Regions from separate parts of the Comamonas sp. 7D-2 genome, predicted to be linked through region 2. Evidence: riboswitches for the same ligand, from Rfam matches in the RefSeq annotation. Region 2 holds a riboswitch; the other holds the start of a gene.
What was found. Region 2 has a riboswitch for cobalamin ahead of MPZ60_RS10625 (TonB-dependent siderophore receptor). Riboswitches for the same ligand answer to the same signal wherever they lie in the genome.

Region 1: another riboswitch for cobalamin. It lies ahead of MPZ60_RS10140 (TonB-dependent receptor domain-containing protein); the one in region 2 lies ahead of MPZ60_RS10625 (TonB-dependent siderophore receptor).

The regions. Positions count from the first base shown of each region.
Region 1 is NZ_CP094238.1:2,191,241-2,199,931, forward strand. Features, by position in the region: gene MPZ60_RS10115 (aspartate/glutamate racemase family protein) at 1-502, shown strand, start outside; gene MPZ60_RS10120 (PhzF family phenazine biosynthesis protein) at 757-1,656, opposite strand; gene MPZ60_RS10125 (thermonuclease family protein) at 1,889-2,374, opposite strand; gene MPZ60_RS10130 (cell division protein ZapA) at 2,786-3,166, opposite strand; gene MPZ60_RS10135 (hypothetical protein) at 3,207-3,416, opposite strand; cobalamin riboswitch at 3,658-3,899, shown strand; gene MPZ60_RS10140 (TonB-dependent receptor domain-containing protein) at 3,967-5,877, shown strand; gene MPZ60_RS10145 (cobyrinate a,c-diamide synthase) at 5,884-7,296, shown strand; gene MPZ60_RS10150 (bifunctional adenosylcobinamide kinase/adenosylcobinamide-phosphate guanylyltransferase) at 7,344-7,925, shown strand; gene MPZ60_RS10155 (ABC transporter substrate-binding protein) at 7,922-8,691, shown strand, end outside.
Region 2 is NZ_CP094238.1:2,295,837-2,304,527, forward strand. Features, by position in the region: gene MPZ60_RS10620 (ABC transporter substrate-binding protein) at 1-745, opposite strand, end outside; gene MPZ60_RS10625 (TonB-dependent siderophore receptor) at 816-2,948, opposite strand; cobalamin riboswitch at 3,104-3,347, opposite strand; gene MPZ60_RS10630 (DUF2721 domain-containing protein) at 3,608-4,102, shown strand; gene MPZ60_RS10635 (hypothetical protein) at 4,117-4,446, shown strand; gene MPZ60_RS10640 (HTH-type transcriptional regulator ArgP) at 4,448-5,368, opposite strand; gene MPZ60_RS10645 (LysE/ArgO family amino acid transporter) at 5,460-6,110, shown strand; gene MPZ60_RS10650 (hypothetical protein) at 6,169-6,477, opposite strand; gene MPZ60_RS10655 (Lrp/AsnC family transcriptional regulator) at 6,642-7,118, opposite strand; gene MPZ60_RS10660 (EamA family transporter) at 7,207-8,106, shown strand; gene MPZ60_RS10665 (PrkA family serine protein kinase) at 8,570-8,691, shown strand, end outside.

The DNA of each region.
Region 1 (8,691 bases), 100 kb from region 2:
CGGGGCAATTCACAGCCTGGCCGCCGGTGGTGCGGACATGGTGGGTTTGACTGGCAATACGCCCAACATCGTTCTGGACCGCATACTCCCGCTGTCGCCGGTTCCCATAGTGAGTGCCATTGATGCCACCTGCAACGCGGCACAGGAGCGAGGCGCGCGAAAAGTCGGTTTGCTGGGTACCGTGTTCACCATGACGAATACATTCTTCAAGACACCTTTTGAAGATCGGGGCATACAAGTTATCGTGCCCAGTGAGCATCAGATTGCGCAAATCCAGGCCAAGATCGAGGCCGAACTTGAGCATGGCCTTGTCAAAGAGAACACTTGCCGGGAGTTCGTTGCCATCATTCGGGATTTGCAGCAACGTGAAGGTATCGACCATGTAGCACTCGCCTGCACTGAACTGCCGCTGATCCTTGGTGACCACAACAGCCCTGTTCCCTGCCTTGATACCGTTGAAATCCACGTAGAGGCATTGGTTCGTGCGGTGCTTTCGAGCTGAGCCTACTTCAGGCCCAGCTACCAACGTTACTGCGGTCTTCTCGACCGAACAGCGACAGATTCAATCGGCCCAGCCGTTCAGACGCCGGTTCGGCGTCTGCAATGCCACCTTGTACATTGCATCTCACTTCAAGGGGACTTCAAGCTTGGTCAAGTTGCCAGCCAACTTGTACAAGTCGCTATTGGTGCCCACGAGGCGCTGCTGAAGTTGGCTGCATTGCTCGTCGGTGCACGCCTCATGGATCGGGGGCGCTCTTATAGTTGGACCGTGCCTTGCATGCAGGTGACTGTGTGGCCTCCAATCCACAGTTGTTGCTGTGCATCCTGCTGCACGGACACTCGGCCGTTGCGACCCACACGGATCCCTTGGCTTGCCACGTAGGGCGCCTGCATATGTTTCTGGGCGATTAGCCACTGAGCCAGGCTGCCATTCAGGCTGCCGGTAACCGGGTCTTCCACACCGGTGGTGGAAAAGGCGCGCACTTCGAGCTGTGCCTGTGTCTCCTGACAGGCATTGCCGATCAGTGGCATCGCATTGGTGGCTCGATACAGAGCAGCCACCCCTACCTTATGGCCCAGGGCCTTGATGCGTGCCAAGTCGGGCTCCAGGCCGAGAACGCTGTCGGTATTGTCCAGCAGCAGGCACAGCCACTGTGCTCCATTGTCCAGGTGGGCGGCATCCTGCACCTGGGCTGCGTCTATGCCCAGAGCCTCGTAGATCAGGTGCAAATGGTCAGGCAGGGGCAGGGCCTGGTGGGCCGGAGTGGCGAATGCCAGGCCGTGGATCGAGCGCTGGATGGGGATCAGACCCTTGGCGCACTCTTGCACGATGCGCTCTGGATGCTTGGGGACCCCGCCCTGGGCGAGCCAAGCGTGGCAGGTGCCCAGCGTCGGGTAGCCGGCAAACGGCATTTCGGCAGTCGGGGTGAAGATGCGCACTCGATAGTCGGCGCCCTGGGCGCGGCCCGCGTCCGTCGGGGGCAGGACAAAGGTGGTCTCGGACAGGTTGGTCCAGCGCGCAAAGTTTTGCATCTGTGCATCGTCAAGGTCGCGCCCATCGAGCACTACAGTCACGGGGTTGCCGCGGTAGGGCACGGCCGTGAAGACATCCACGGTCATGAAAGGGCGGGGCTGAAGGGCGATGGCGGTGCTCATGGCGGAGGGATGTTGGTGTGGACAGCGGCAAACAGGAAGGCGCACAGCCTGCGAGACGCTGCGCGCGGGGCAGGGTATGCCTGCGACGAGGGTGACGCTGAATCATGTCATACGCTTGCTGGCGTTTTCACTTCGGAGCGGCTGCTTTGTGTTGCATCGACCGGTTGAATCCGCCCTGTGCAGCGGGCAATAACATGAAAATCCTGATCTGCTCGCTAGGGCGACAACCGACTTAGGGTTTGCAGAAAACCGCGCGAGTGCGCCGACTGCAAGGCACAGCCGGCTCTGGATCACGCCACAGCCCGACTTTGCGTGCCATGGCCTCTTGCTCGGCAAACTCATACTGTCCCCGCGCCTGGGGAGACTGTTCGTGGCCACGGGCGCGGTACCACCGGGCCATGCCTTGGGTGATCATGGCCAGGCCGGCATCGAGCGTGCGCGGCCCGCTGGGTGCCGATGCAGGCGTCACCCAAACAGAGCAGATCTGTCGCTGGTACCGATCTGTCTTGGTGCAGCGCAGTTCGGCCTCCTTAAGAAATGTCAGCTCAGCCAATGCTTGTCGGGCTCTCTCGCCGAATGGCTGCTTGCGCTCGGGTGCATCGATGCCCTGCAGCCTGACCGTGACCTGCTCATAAGCGCCAGGCTCACCGCAGCGCACGGTCAGGGTGCGACCGTCGGAGATGCCGATGACGAGGCAGAGAAGGGTGGCTGCAAGCATGGCTTCAGTCTATTGGGCAAGAAAAAGGCCCGCAACGCGGGCCAATCATCAATCCAGATAGATGCACAAGTTGTTGATTTCAATTGCCTGCGATTGCTCGGCTTTGTTTGATTCTTCAGGCCATCTTCATGGCTGGAAAGCAAGCAAATCAACAGCTTGTATGTGTAAAGGTGTCTGCAAATGCCACCGGCTCGTCATCCTGAACCGGGGGTTCAGGTGGGCAAGAGCAACCTATCGTTGGGTTCATCTGACGCGAGACGATCACGCTCAATAGGTGATTTATCAAGCCCATGCTCGTTGAGCATTGGTTCAAGGAAATATAAAAACCGGCAGATTTGCAGACGGTTTTATTCTAACGGGTATTGGCAGTCGCGCGGAGGTCATGACTGCTTTGCTGCTGAGGTTACCCAATCAGAGCAGCCTGGCGTCAGCATCCAGTGCCTGATCGAGCTTGAGCACCAGTTGCTCGGCAAGCTCCTGCTGGCGCTGCAGCTCAGCCTGGGCGGCCTCATTGATCTCGTGGGGCGCGAACTGCTCCTGAGCATGCGCCTGCATTTCTGCCTGGGCGTTGGCCATAAGGGCTTGCTGGGCATCGCGGTCAAGCACGTCGAAAGCCATATTGAGGGCTGCCAGCACTGCCACGCGCTCGCGCGAGCGGACCTTGCCGCTGTCGCGGATGCGGGTCATGGCTTCATCCACGCGGCGAACGGCTTCCTGCACACGTTCTTCTTGACCATCGGGGCAGGTCAGCACATAGCTTTGCTGCATGATTTGCACATCGATCTGCTTCATGGGCGTCAGTGGCGGGTCTGGTGATGGAGGGTGACGACTGTCACTCTCCCTGGTTGGCGGGCAGGCGTTCGATCAAGGCATCGACGCGCGCACGTGCGGCCTGCAGGCGCAGACGCAGCAAATCGCGCTCTTGCGTCAGAGCGATGACCTGATCGGTGAGCAGGGTGTTGGTGCGCTGCAGTTCCTCGTGGCGCACCAGCAGACGCTCTACGCGCTCGGCAATGAGATCAAGAGAGGGCTGGGTGGTCATAGACTCTGCCATTGTAGGTCTTGCAGTCCGTGGGTGAGTATAAATGTGCAGGCAAATTCAGCAGTTTGCGCTGGAGCACAGGCTGCTGGACTGCCGCAATCGTAAAACTGCAATATTTCTCTCAAAATCGTAGCGTGCTGCACAAGTTCTGTGTACCTCAAGTGCATATTTAAGGTAAAAAATCGTCACCTGAGCCGCGCTCGGTTACTCCGAATGAAGGATTTGCGCCGCGTGGCGCTCATTACAATGGGCGCCTGTTGGTGCTCGAGGTCGCTTTTCTGTGGTCTCAGTTCAACGGGAAGCAGGGAGGTGCTGGCCAGACACACTGGCACACCGAACCTGCGCTGCCCCCGCAACGGTCGGCGAATGGAATGCTGCGGCATTCCACCTTTTTCCCCATGGCCACTGGCGCTGCGCGCTGGGAAGGCCGGCAAGAGGATGATTCGCCTAGCCCGGATACCGGCCAACATGGGTTGCCTGCATTCTGTGCAGGTATGTTTGCTCAATGTCGGCGGGTAGGCTGATGTGGGCGTATTCAAGTGTGCTTTCCATGAGTCCGCAATCTTCGTCCCTGCGCATGGCGCAGGTGGCTTCGCGCGCACGCGCATCGTTTGTTCTCCGTCCCACTCTTCTGGCATCTGCGTTGGCCGTGGCGTTTGCCGCACAGGCTCAATCAGCTGCACAGGCCGATGCGGTGCACATGAAAGAAACCGTGGTCACCGCCAATCGCATCGAGCAGCCTTTGTCCGATCTGGTGGCCGATATGTCGGTGGTGGGCCGTGAAACGATTGAAACTGCGGGTGCCGTGGGTGTGGCCGATGTGCTCTCGCGTCTGCCGGGTGTGCAGATGGTGCGCAACGGCGGCGCCGGCTCGACCACCAGCGTTTATCTGCGTGGTGCCGACACGCGTTTCACAGCCGTCTATATCGATGGTGTGCGAGTGGATTCGCAGTCCACGGGCGGAGCCTCCTGGCAGGACATCCCACTGGAAGCGATCGACCGAATTGAAGTGTTGCGTGGCCCGGCTGCGGCTGTTTACGGTTCTGACGCCATGGGCGGCGTGGTGCAGATCTTTACCAAAAAGGGTGAGGGCAAAGCCAAGCCCTATGTGGGCCTGGGCTGGGGCAGTCGTGGCACGGTGAAGGCGCAGACCGGCGTCAGCGGCGGTGTGGCCGGCTGGGATTACAGCCTTGGTGTTTCGCATGCCAGCAGCAACGGCTTCAATGCCAAGACCTCTGCGGGCTTCAATCCCGATGCCGATGGTTATCGCAGCAACGCCTTCAACGGGCGGGTGGGCTACCAGATCAACAGCAATCACCGTGTTGAAGCCACGGCTCTGACCAGCTATATGAACGCGGGTTATGACGCCCCTGTCTCCAAGGCCAGCCCCATGGCCGACGACCGCAGCATCTACAAGATGAATGCGGTAGGCCTGAACTGGCTGGCCAAGTGGAGCGATGTCTACAGTACGCGCCTGCAGTACACGCAGTCGCGCGATTTTTACCAGACCAAGCCCAGTGTCTATGAAACCGATACGCGTTTGCACAACTATCTGTTCCAGAACGAATGGCGGCTGGGAGCGCAGACCGTGACGGCTGCGCTGGAACGCCGCGAGGACAAGCTGGTCAACAACGGCCTGGATATCGGCAGCCGCAATCGCTCTCAGAACGCACTGGCGCTGGGCTATGGCCTGCATGCTGGCAAGCACACACTGCAGCTCAATGCCCGTCATGACCGCGACAGTGAATTTGGCGGCCACACAACGGGCAGCGCTGCATACGGCTATGAGTTTATGCCCAACTGGCGCGCAACCGCATCGGCCGGCACTGCCTTTCGTGCACCTACGCTCTATCAGCGCTTCAGCCAATATGGCGATGCCAGTCTGTCGCCGGAAAAAGGCCGCAATGTGGAACTGGGCCTGAAATGGGGCAAAGGCAGCGACAGCTTCTCGGCTACGCTTTATCGCAACAATGTCTCCAATCTCATCAACTATGTAGGCAATACCGGCTCCTGTGCGGGCAATACCGGCCCTTACGGCGGCTGCTATGCCAACGTGGCCAAGGCTCGTTACGAAGGCATCACCCTGGCCGCGACCACCCGTTTGGCCATGGTGAATCTGCAAGGTTCGGTGGACCTCCAGGATCCGCGCGATACCGATAAGGATCTGCAACTGGCTCGCCGCTCCAAGCGCTACGCCAATCTGTCTGCCGACACCACGCTGGCCGGCTGGAGGCTGGGTGCCGAAATGCAGGCTGCCGGAAAGCGCTTTGACGATGCCGCCAACAAGACCGTGCTGGGCGGTTACACGCTCTGGAATCTGAGTGCGCAAAAGCAGCTGACGCGTGAATGGAGCCTGGTGGCACGCGTCAACAACCTGGCCGACAAGCGCTATGAGCTGGCCCGAACCTATGCCACCGAAGGCCGCAGCGGCTATATCGGTGTGAAGTGGGAAGCCAGGTAAGAGGCCATGACAGTCATCGCAATGCATGAACCCGGCCTGCGTTGCCCGGCGTTGCTGATCAGTGCTCCGGCCTCCGGCCAGGGCAAGACCACCATCACGGCTGCCCTGGCTCGCCTGCATGCGCGCCAGGGACGCAAGGTGCGCGTATTCAAGTGCGGGCCGGATTTTCTGGACCCTTATTGGCACGAGCTGGCCAGCGGTTCGCCCGTGCATTCGGTGGATTTGTGGATGACGGGCGAGGGGGATGTGCGCCAGCGTCTGCATGAGGCGGCCCAGGAAGCAGATCTGATTCTTGTCGAAGGCGTGATGGGCTTGTTCGACGGCAATTTCAGCGCTGGCGATCTGGCGCTGCTGCTGGGTCTGCCTGTGCTGGCCGTGGTCGATGCCTCGGCCATGGCGGGCACTTTCGGGGCGCTGGCCTATGGCTTGCAGCATTACCGTGACGGTCTGCGCTGGGCCGGCATGCTGGCCAACCGCGTGGCCACGGCCCATCATGCCGATCTGCTCAGGCAAGGCCTGCGCGAACAGTCGCTGTGGCTGGGCGCCATGCCCGGTGTGCAACTGGGCGATGCAGCGGTCAAGGCCAAGTCTGCGGCGCTGCTGCCGGAGCGTCACCTGGGCCTGATCGCCGCCCACGAGCTTGGCGATGCCCTGCAGCGCCTGGATGCTGCGGCCGACGCCCTGGCCCAGACTCCCCTGGGGCAACGGGCCTGGAGCTCGGACGACGGTCAGCCCAGCTGGCAGGACTGGTGCGTGGACTTTGCAGCGCCGGACATGTCCGGCGATCAAGCTCGGGTGGAGCATTGGCTGAGCGGCCGCCGCATTGCCATTGCGCGCGATGCGGCGTTTTCCTTTATTTATCCCGCCAATCTGGACTGTCTGCGTGTCATGGGGGCCGAGTTGTGCTTTTTCTCGCCGCTGGCTGGCGATGCGCTGCCGCCCTGCGATGCGATCTGGCTGCCCGGCGGCTATCCGGAGCTGCATGCCCGGGCCCTGCATGAGAACCGGCAGTTGCGCGACGGCATTGCAGAGCATATGGCGCAGGGCAAGCCCGTCTGGGCCGAGTGCGGCGGCATGCTTGCCCTGTGTGATGGAGTAACTGCCCTGGACGGCAGCACCCAGCCCATGTGGGGGCTGCTGCCAGGTCAGGTTGTGATGCAGAGCCGGCTTGGCGGTCTGGGCATGCAGCAGCTGGCGCTCGATATGGGCTTGCTGCGCGGCCATACCTTTCACTACACAAGGCTGGAGACGGCCATGCCGGTGCTCACGCGCAGCAGCCGTCCCGGCGCAGCCGTACAGGCAGACCGTGGCGAGGCACTTTATCAATATGGCAGTGTGCGGGCCAGTTACTTTCATGCCTGGTTTCCGTCCTGCCCATCGGCTGTGGCGGCGCTTTTTGGCGCAACAATCGAAGACTGAACCTTTAGTCCATCACCATGAGCCCTGCAAGCACAGTCTCCTTCGTCATGCCGCGTACCCAGCTGATACTGGGCGGGCAGAAAAGCGGCAAATCCCGTCGTGCAGAGCTGCTGGCGCGCCAGTGGCTGCAGACGGATGCCGGGAATCAGGCTGCGCTGGTGGCGACCGGCCAGGCCTGGGATGCGGAAATGAGCGAGCGCATTGCGCGCCACCAGCGCGACCGCGCCGAGCGCGTGCCAGGCATGCTGACCATAGAGGAGCCTCGCGAGCTGGCCCAGGTGCTGGCCCAGCACGGCAGCCCGCAGCGGCTGCTGGTGATTGATTGCCTGACCTTGTGGCTGACAAACTGGCTGATGCCGGTGCAGACCGGGAACTCCGAAGACAGCCAATCTCCAGCTCCCGACTGGCAATCACAGCTAGCACTCTTTCTGAAAGCGCTTGATGAAGCAGCCGGCCCCGTCATTCTGGTCGGCAACGAAATCGGTCTGGGCGTGATTCCCATGGGGCGCGAAGTGCGCGCCTTTGTCGATGCGCTGGGCTTGCTAAATCAGCAGGCGGCAGCGCATTGTGAAAGTGTCACGCTGATGTGCGCCGGCTTGCCTCTGGCATTGAAAGGGCCGCAGGCATGAGGGCCACCGTAAAACAGTTTGCCGCTGCTGCGCTGCTTGTTTGCGGCCTGGCTGGGGCTTTGTCGGTGGCGGCGCAGTCCGTGCAGATCACCGATGCACGTGGCGCGCAGGTGCAATTGGCCAAACCGCCGCAGCGTATCGTCAGCCTGCTGCCCTCGCTCACCGAGAGCCTGTGCGCACTGGGCGGTTGCGAACGTCTGGTGGGGGTGGATCGCTATTCCAATTGGCCAGCCCATGTGAAGACCTTGCCCGTGGTGGGTGGCGGGCTGGATCCGAATATCGAGGCTATTGTGGCGCTAAAGCCAGATCTGGTGCTGGTTTCCATGGCATCACGGGCCATTGCGCGAATGGAGGCGCTGGGCCTCAAGGTGGTGGCGCTGGAGCCGCGCACCCACGAGGAAGCGCGTACCGTGATGCAGAAAATAGGTCAGCTGCTCGCCTTGCCGCCCACACAGGGCGCAGACCGCGTCTGGGCCGGAATCGAGGCCGACCTGAACAAGGCCGCTGCAAGCGTGCCCGAAGCCATGCGCGGTCAGCGTGTGTACTTTGAAGCCAGTCGCGGCCCGTATGCCGCCGGTGAAAAATCCTTTATCGGCCAGACACTGACGCGGCTGCATCTGCGCAACGTGGTCGACGCCAGGCAAGGGCCGTTTCCGCGCCTGAATCCCGAATATGTGGTCAAGCTGGATCCTGACATTCTGATGGCTGGCGAGCGAGCCTGGAAAACCGGTGTGCCGGAATACCCGGGCTGGGCCCAGATGCGGGT
Region 2 (8,691 bases):
TGGCCTGGGGCATGGCATAGCGGCCCGTGGTGACGGGGATGTCTGTGCCGCTGTCAAACACAAAGACCTTGGGTTTGTGGCTCACGTTCTGGAGGGCATCGGTCACGCGCTGCAGCTGGGCGCGCTGCTTGCCCACCAGCGCCTGGGCGCGTGCCGCGATGTCAAAGATGCGGCCCAGGTTGAGCAGGTCGTTGAAAGTGTCTTCCAGCGAAACGCGTTCGCGAGCCACCTGCCGTATGCAGGATTCGCTGAGCACATAGCTGGCGATGCCCAGCTCCTTGAGGCTGGCAGGAGTGATCTGGCCGGGTCTGAAGCCATAGGACCAGCCGCTGAAGACAAAGTCCGGCTGTGCGTTGAGCAAGGTTTCCAGGTTCATGCCCTGGCTGGACAGATCGGGCACGCCGGCCAGCAGCGGCTGCATGGCGGTGGGCAGGCGGCTGATGTCGCGCAGACCGCCATAGCCCACCAGCCTGTCCTGCAGGCCCAGGGCAAGAAACATCTCCAGCAGATTGATGCCGTGCACCACGGCACGCTGCGGAACTTTGTCATAGACCACGGGCTGGGTGCAGACATCGATGGTGAGCGCTGTTTTTGCCGGTTTGCTGGGTGAGGCCTGCGGGATGCTGCCGGCCTGATGGCTTTCGCCGCAGGCGCTGAGCGCTGCTGCCGAAGCCAGCACCGCGGCAAACCATAGCGGTTGCTTCAGTAACAGGAGCTGCTGGCGCATGTATTTAAAGGACTTCATGGCTAAAAGTGTCTTAACTCAAGAAAATACAAGCGCAGGCAGCTACTGATATCAAAGCGATGCATGGCACTTAGAACGTGAACTCGGCCGTGAGATCGACGCGCCGCCCCTCACCCGGGTAAGCCTGTGACGCCCTGGCGCTGGAGACGGCCGAGTAGGTGTAGAGCTTGTCCGTCAGGTTGCGCAGCGTCAGGCGATAGGTGCTGTGCGGCTGGGGACGCCAGCTCAGTGCTGCATCCCAGACGGTGTAGCCGCCGCTGCGCGCGGTGTTGGCGTTGTCCGCAAAGCGGCTGCCCACTGCACGTGCGCCCAGCGATGCCTGCCAGCGGCCCAGGGTGCTGTGGGTGGTGTAGTGGGCCCACAGATTGGCGGTGTTGCGCGCCACATTGGTGGGACGCTTGCCGGAGCGGTCGGCGCCACCAGCTTCGATCAGTTGGTCATACTTGGCGTCGACAAAGGCGTAATTACCCTCAAGGCGCCAGTTGGGCGACAGGCGCATCACCGCGCTCAGCTCCAGCCCCTGCGAGCTTTGCTTGCCGCCTTGCACGGACAGCAAAGCGTTGTTCGGGTCGCGCGTGATGATGTCTTTCTTCTCGATGCGATAGGCGGCGGCCGTCCATTCGCCCTGGCCCTGGGCGAACTGCTGCTTCAGGCCCAGCTCGATCTGGCGTGCCGTGGTCAGCTTGAAGGGGCTGTTGCCCAGGTTCAGGGTCAGCACATTGGTGACTGGGTCATGGCCTTGGGATAGCTGGCCGTAGAGGCTGGTCTGGGCACTGAGCTTGTGCGTCAGACCCAGGCGCCAGGCCGTTCCGCTCAGACGTTTGTCGAAGGAGCCGCTGCCCACCAGGTCATTGCGCTCAAAGTCCGTGAGGGCGCGGCGTATGCCGGCCAGCAGCAGCCATTTGTCGGTCAGCGTCCAGGCATCCTCGGCATAGAAGTCATGCGTGGTGGCCTGAGTGCGGTAACTTGGCAGCATGGGCGAGGTATTGGGCCAGTAGCCCAGCGAGGGCTCGTTCACGCCGATGGTCGCGCTGCCCGCATAGTCGTTGCGGGCAAAGTTGAACCGGGCGCGGCTTACCTCCCAGCCCGCTACTACTTTGTGTGCTCCGGCCTGGATGGTGGTTTCCAGCCGATTGCCGGTCTGGGCCAGATCGTGGGCCAGCTCCAGATAGTCACCCAGCGTCACTTGCTGCTTGCTGGGGTTGTAGCTATAGGCTTCGATGTTGCGCCAGTAGCGATCGGCCTTGAAATGGTAGAGCTCGTTGCTCACGCTCAGCCAGTCGTTGACCTGGTACTGGGCACGGGCGCGCACGCGCTTGTCCTTGATGCGGATATCGCTGTCAGCGGTGTTGAAGTTGCGTCCCAGCAGCTCGGGCACGATGGCACCGTTCACGGTGGGCGTGCCGAAATAGCGTGCAGGTTTTTCGTCGCTGACATCGGCCAGCAGTTCCATGCGCAGGGCCGCCGTGGGCTGCCAGCGCAGCGTGCTCATCAGCTTGCCGCCGCTGGCGCGGCTCATGTCGTGCTCGCCATTGGTGTGGTGGCCATAGGCATCCAGGCGGTAGCTCAGCGTGTCGCTCAGCGCGCCGCCCATGCCCAGACCAAGCTTGGCCGTACCGTGCGAGCCGGCCCCGACCAGTACTTCGCGCACCGTCTCCTTGCTGGGCTGCTTGCGCACCACATTGGCCGTGGCGCCCACGGTACCCGTGCCATAGACGATGGAGGCAGGGCCGCGCAGCACTTCCACGCGCTCATAGCCCCAGCTGTTGGCAGGGTAGGGCGTGGTCGACGAGGCCACGCTCAGGCGCACGCCGTCTTCGGCGATGCCCACCGAGTTGGTGCCGGTGAAGCCGCGCGTGCTGAAGGACAGGCTGCTGTAGCTGGTGGCAGACAGTGGCGTCATGCCCACGGTGCGGCCGATGATGTCGGCCATGCGGCTGTCACCGCGCTCCTGCCAGGTCTGCTCGTCCACATAGTCGAGGCTGGCGGGCAGGTCGCGGGTGGCGATGCCGGTCCGGCTGCCCGATGTTGTTGGCTGCGACAGACCCAGTCCGCCAGGGGCGTTGTCCGTGACCTGTACGGTGGGCAGTTGTGCTGCCGAGGAGAAAGTGGAGGGGCTTGAGCTGTTGGCCGAAGGTTCTGCGGCCAAGGTCAAGGCAGGTGCCAGGCCGATCAGGGCAGCAGGCAGGGCGAAAGATTTCATGTCGTCAGCGAGAACTGACCAGCCTGCATGCATGTGACGAGACATGACCGGTGTCCGGAGTGCGCCTGGTTGTGCGCGCCTGTCGCCGATCAGTTGCCGTCACGCTGCTCCCCGCAGACGGTCGTTGCAAATGCCGACTGCCGGAGTTGCACCCGGACGGTCAGCGCTTAACAGGCCGGTATCCGGGCTGGCAGATTGCGCGAGGCATGCCACTTCGTCTTCCCAGCGCTGCCGCGCACCTCTTGAAGAGGTCACGTAGAACGCCAGTGACTGGTTCTTGCTGGTGCAAAAGCCGTGAAGTGGATTGATCTGCTTACCGTTGCGGGGGCAGCCAAGGCTTTGAACCTTGTTCCCGTTTAACCCGATGAAACATCGGGCACCTGCTACGTTGAACAAGCTTGGCAGACCGCAGTCTGAAAGATCGTTCGCTAAAAATTATATAGCAGCAGCCATCGGCAGTGACTACGAGGCGGGATCCATGGCGACAAGGAAAGACACAGGGCCAGCATCGGCATCGCGGCAGGCATGCCAATTGCCGTCAAACATCTGGCGCAGTAGAAAAACAGCCATGGCTGTTTTTTGAGTGAATTCAGTCAAAACTGAGCTGATATTTGTGCATAAAAATAGAGGCTGAGACAGCCCCTGATTTTGAGGACACCATGAGCATCTGGTCCATCGACGCACAGACCGTCACCCACAGCATTCAGCTCGCTGTTGCGCCGGTTTTTTTTCTGACTGCCGTGGCCGGCATGATTGGCTCCGTAGCGGGGCGGCTGGCCCGCATCATTGACCGCGCCCGCAAGCTGGAGGAAAGCCTGCGCACCCTGGACGATCACGATCTGATCGCCCGCCATCTCAAGGAGCTGCATTTTCTGCGCGAGCGCGGGCGGCTAGCCAACGTCTCCATCGCGCTGCTGACGCTGTGCGGCATGTGCATAGGGCTGACCATTGTGCTGCTGTTCGTGGGCCAGGCCTACGGCGTCAGCGGACACGGCTATGCCGTTTTCAGCTTTCTGCTGGGGGTGCTGGCCTTTGTGCTGGCTCTATGCTGCTTCCTCTGGGAGACCATCATGGCGACACGCATTCTGGACTTTCATATGCTCACCCAGGCCAGGGCGGCCGTGCGCCATGTGGAGTCCGAGCATCGCCCCTGATTGCGCTGCGAGACATGTTTTTCCTGCCTCTGATCCTGGTGCCCATCGTCTTCCTGATGGCACTTGCTCGCCTCTATCAGATTCCCGTGCAGCTGCGTTCGGGCCGGTTGCTGCTGGTCGAGCGCGGCAGACTGCTCTTGCGTCTGGCCACCTTGCTGGCCTATGCCGGCCTGCTGGCAGGTAGCGGGGCATTGCTTGCGGTCTTGGTGTATGCAAGCTTTTTCGCGGCCGACCGATGGTCGGCCTATCTGCATCTGGCCCCTTATCTGGCGCTTTATCCCTTTCTCTACCTGGCGGCTGCCTGGGTGTTCTATTACGGCCTGAAAAAGTCTTCAGCAGACTGAGCTAGTCCTTCATGGGCTCCAGCCAGGCAGCTGCGGCATGGATGATGCAGTCGGTCAGGCGTTGCAGGCTGGCCTGAGCATTGCGGGTATGGGCCCAGTACATAGGGATGTGGAGATCTCTGCCCGGAAGCAGTTCCGTCAAATCGCCACTGGCCAGCTGCGGGGTGATCAGCTGTGCCGGGTGCATGCCCCAGCCCATGCCCAGTTCCACGGCACGGGTGTAGCCCTGGTTGGAGGGCAGAAAGTGACGCGCGTTGTTGCGCCGTCCGTCCAGCCCCAGGCCGTGCAGCCATTGGTCCTGCAGGCTGTCCTTGCGGCCGTAGTACATCATTGGCGCCTTGGCCAGCATCTGGGCCAGTTCCCGGTCTGATTCGGCCTGGGCCAGGTGGCGCTGCACAAACTCCGGGCTGGCCACGGCGATATAGCGCATGCGGCCCAGGGGCCAGGTGTTGCAGCCAGCAATCGCAGAGCCCGTGGCCGTGACGGCGGCCATGACTTCGCCTTCCTTGATGCGTTTGGCCGTGTGGTCCTGGTCGTCAATGCTGATGTCCAGCAGCTCGTTGCCATCCTGCGTGAAGGCCGCCATGGCATCCATGAACCAGGTCGACAGGGAGTCTGCATTGACAGCCAGCTTCAGCGTGGGCAAGGCGGTCTGTCCTTCGGGGACCAGCTCGGGGTTCTTGCGGCGCAAATCGTTTTCCAGCAGCGCCACCTGCTCCACATGCAGGCACAGGCGTCGGCCGGCCTCCGTGCCGGTGCAAGGCGTGCCGCGCAGCACCAGCACCTGTCCCACGCGTTCCTCGAGCAGCTTGATGCGCTGGGAGATGGCGGAGGGGGTTACATGCAGCTTGCGCGCCGCACGCTCGAAGCTTCCCTCGCGCAATACGGCGGCAAGCGCTTCCAGTCCCGCGTAGTCCAACATTAGAAATTCTTCATTGAATTGAGTAAATGTAATTTTACTTAATTGCTTCGCAGAGCAAGAATCCGGGCCGGTTTGGAGGAGTCAGCGGCTCATGGACATGACAACTAATTTTTATTCCGCCTGGATTGCAGGCTTTACGGTGTGCGCTTCGCTCATTGTTTCCATAGGTGCCCAGAACCTGTATGTGCTGCGTCAGGCAGTGCATGGCGAACATGTGAAGGCCTGCGTGGCTCTGTGTGTGCTCAGCGACGGGCTGCTGGTTGCACTGGGGGTGGCCGGCATGGCGCAGATGCTGGCCAGCTATCCGGCATTGGCCCAGTATCTGACGCTGGGTGGCGCCGCATTCTTGCTGGCCTATGGCCTTTTCGCCTTGCGGCGCATGTGGCTGGCCCCGGATGCCGCCATGGAGGCCGGCGAGCGCAGGGCTGCACCACGCGGAATGATGAGCGTGCTGGCTGCACTGGCAGCCATCACTTTGCTCAATCCTCATGTGTACCTGGATACGGTCTTGCTGATGGGCTCGATTGGCGCCCAGCAGGAGGGTGCGGGCCGCTGGTCCTACGTGATGGGTGCGGCCTCGGCTAGCTGCCTCTGGTTTGTGCTGCTGGCGATGGCGGGGCGCCGTCTCAAGCACTTGTTTGCCAACCCCGGTGCCTGGCGCGTCATGGACGGTATCACCGGTGTGATGATGCTGTGTCTGGCCTGGTGGGTGGCAAACAGCGCTTTGGGAATGGAGATTTGAGTCTCAAGTTGCGCCAGCGCCATTCATCGCAGGCTCTTTCACACCCCCACATCGGGTTTCAAGCCTCTGCGGCTTGTTCCCACAGACCCACGGCTTCGATGAGGTTCCAGCTATTGCATTCAATGCGGTAGTGGCCTGTGGCTCCGGTCTTCTGGCTCTGGCCCTCGATTACCACAATATGCCTGCCATGGCGCTGGGCTTCGGAGAGCGGGCGGATTTTGTCGTAGTTGTGCCTCTCGGCAATGTCGCCACGAAAGGCAATCGTCACTTGCTCGCGCCGGGGGAAGTAGTCCTTGGCATATTTGTCCAGAGTGCGATCGGCAACCAGCGTGGCCATATCGGGCGAGGTGGCGGAAGAAGCGTTCATCGTGTCTCCTCAAGAGTGGACTCTTGTTTGTGTGCGGAATCTGAGCCGGTTTATGACGCAATTGTTGCATTTTGTTTCCGGTGGCGCCAGTGCCAATCTCCATGGCAGATGGCAGACCTCGTCCTGCATCAACTCCGGCCGGGCGGTCGCACGGCGGAACCGCCTTACGGCGCAGACAGCGGCAGCTGCAGACCTGTCTTGATGCGCTCCAGCGCGATCGAGGTGCTGTAGCGGCGAATGTTCTCGTCCCCTTCGAACAGGCGTTTGCAGATGGCCTGGTAATCATCCATGTCGGTTGCCGTGACGACCAGGATGTAGTCGGTTTCGCCCGTCACATAGAAGCACTGCTGCACAGCCGCTTCGTCGGCGATACGCGCCCTGAAGCCGCGCGACAGATCCGGCCTGTCATTGACCAACTGCACGGTGATGACCGCAGTCAGCGTGCGGCCCACCTTGACGGGCTCCAGCACGGCCACATTGGCGGCAATCACCCCGGTTTCCTGCAATCGTTTGATGCGCCGCTGCACGGCTGGGGCCGAGAGGTTGATGTGCTCAGCAATCAGACGCTGCGGCATGAGGTTGTCACGCTGGAGCAGGGCAAGAATCGCGTGGTCAAAGGAGTCCAGGTCGGCAGCAGGCATGGTGTTGGATGGGTTGAGAGCGAAACTTGCAGATTCAGGGCTGAAAACGAGCAAATTTCGCGGGTGACATGCAATATCGTACCCACCTATGTCAAAAAACAGCTGGAATCATTGGTGGCCCGTGTTGGCCGTATTGGGCTCGGTCACTGCACTCGGGTTGGGGACTTCGCTGGCCAAGCAGCTGTTTCCCTTGATTGGTGCCCAGGGTACATCGGCACTGCGAGTGGGTTTTGCCGCGTTGATTCTGGTGTGCGTCTGGCGGCCCTGGCGCTGGTCGCTCAACCGTCAGCAGGCACTGGCTCTGCTGGTTTTCGGCATGGCACTGGGCGGCATGAATCTGATGTTCTACATGGCGCTGCGCGATATTCCGTTTGGCCTGGCCGTGGCCATCGAGTTTTCAGGACCGCTGGCCGTGGCCATCTACTACTCACGCCGCGCGCTGGACTTCATCTGGCTGGCGCTGGCGGTTGTCGGCCTGGCCTTGATTCTTCCTCTGGGTGGCAGTGCTTCGGGCCTCCACCTGTCCCCGGTGGGTATTGCCTGCGCACTCGGAGCCGCCATCTGCTGGGCCTCCTACATCGTGCTGGGGCGCAGGCTGGGCCATATCCCCAGCGGCCAGGCCGTCTCCCTGGGCTTGCTGTGCGCGGCGTTGGTGGTGGTGCCGTTTGGTGTGGCAGAGGCTGGAGTCAAGTTGCTGACGCCGTCGATTCTGCTGTTCGGGCTGATGGTGGCGGCCATCTCCAGTGCCTTGCCTTATTCACTGGAAATGCTGGCTCTGCGCCGTCTGCCGCCTGCCACCTTCGGCATCGCGCTGGCGACCGAGCCGGCCATTGCAGCACTGATGGGCATGCTGCTGCTCAGCGAGAACCTGACGGCCACGCAGTGGACCGCCATTGCCTGCATCATGGCTGCGGCCATGGGCAGCGCCGTGACGCGCGCAGGTACCAAATCGCCCGTGGTGGATGCTTCGGCAGCCACTTCCGGATGAATACCCATGCTATGAAAAGAGATGCTGCTAGCGCTTGCTCATCAATGCTTTGCCGAAATATTTCTAGTGAATAACCCTTGGAATTTAAGCAGCAAGCTCTGTTTTCTGTAGCTGCAATAGTTCGAAACGCTGCTTGTGCAGCGTTTTTTGTTGCCACCCAGATTGCCTGTAAAGCGATGTTCCGATCAGTTTTTCGAGTCGTCGAAATCTTGAATGATGGCAGATAGATAGGGGCTTTATTGCTTCCATGAGGACAGACTTCTATGCTCATTTCGAGTCATATTTTTTGACCGATTTTTGCGCTATCCGGTTTGCGGTTTTGGCTGTCGTGGCTACTGCGTATTTGTAGGAATCTCGGTCTATTCAAATTAGGAGCGAGGTGCTACAACGGACGCACACGGTAACGAATGCCTTGCAACTTTGCGGCACTGATTCGAGCCCTGGTGCCGCCACGGGAGGTCATATGGATGTCATCAGCAATTCCGCAGCACGCTACGTTCGCCTGCGTGAAGAAGAAATGTCGCTGGACGAGTACCTTAGCCTTTGCCAGCGTGATCCCATGGCCTACGCCGGAGCCTCACAGCG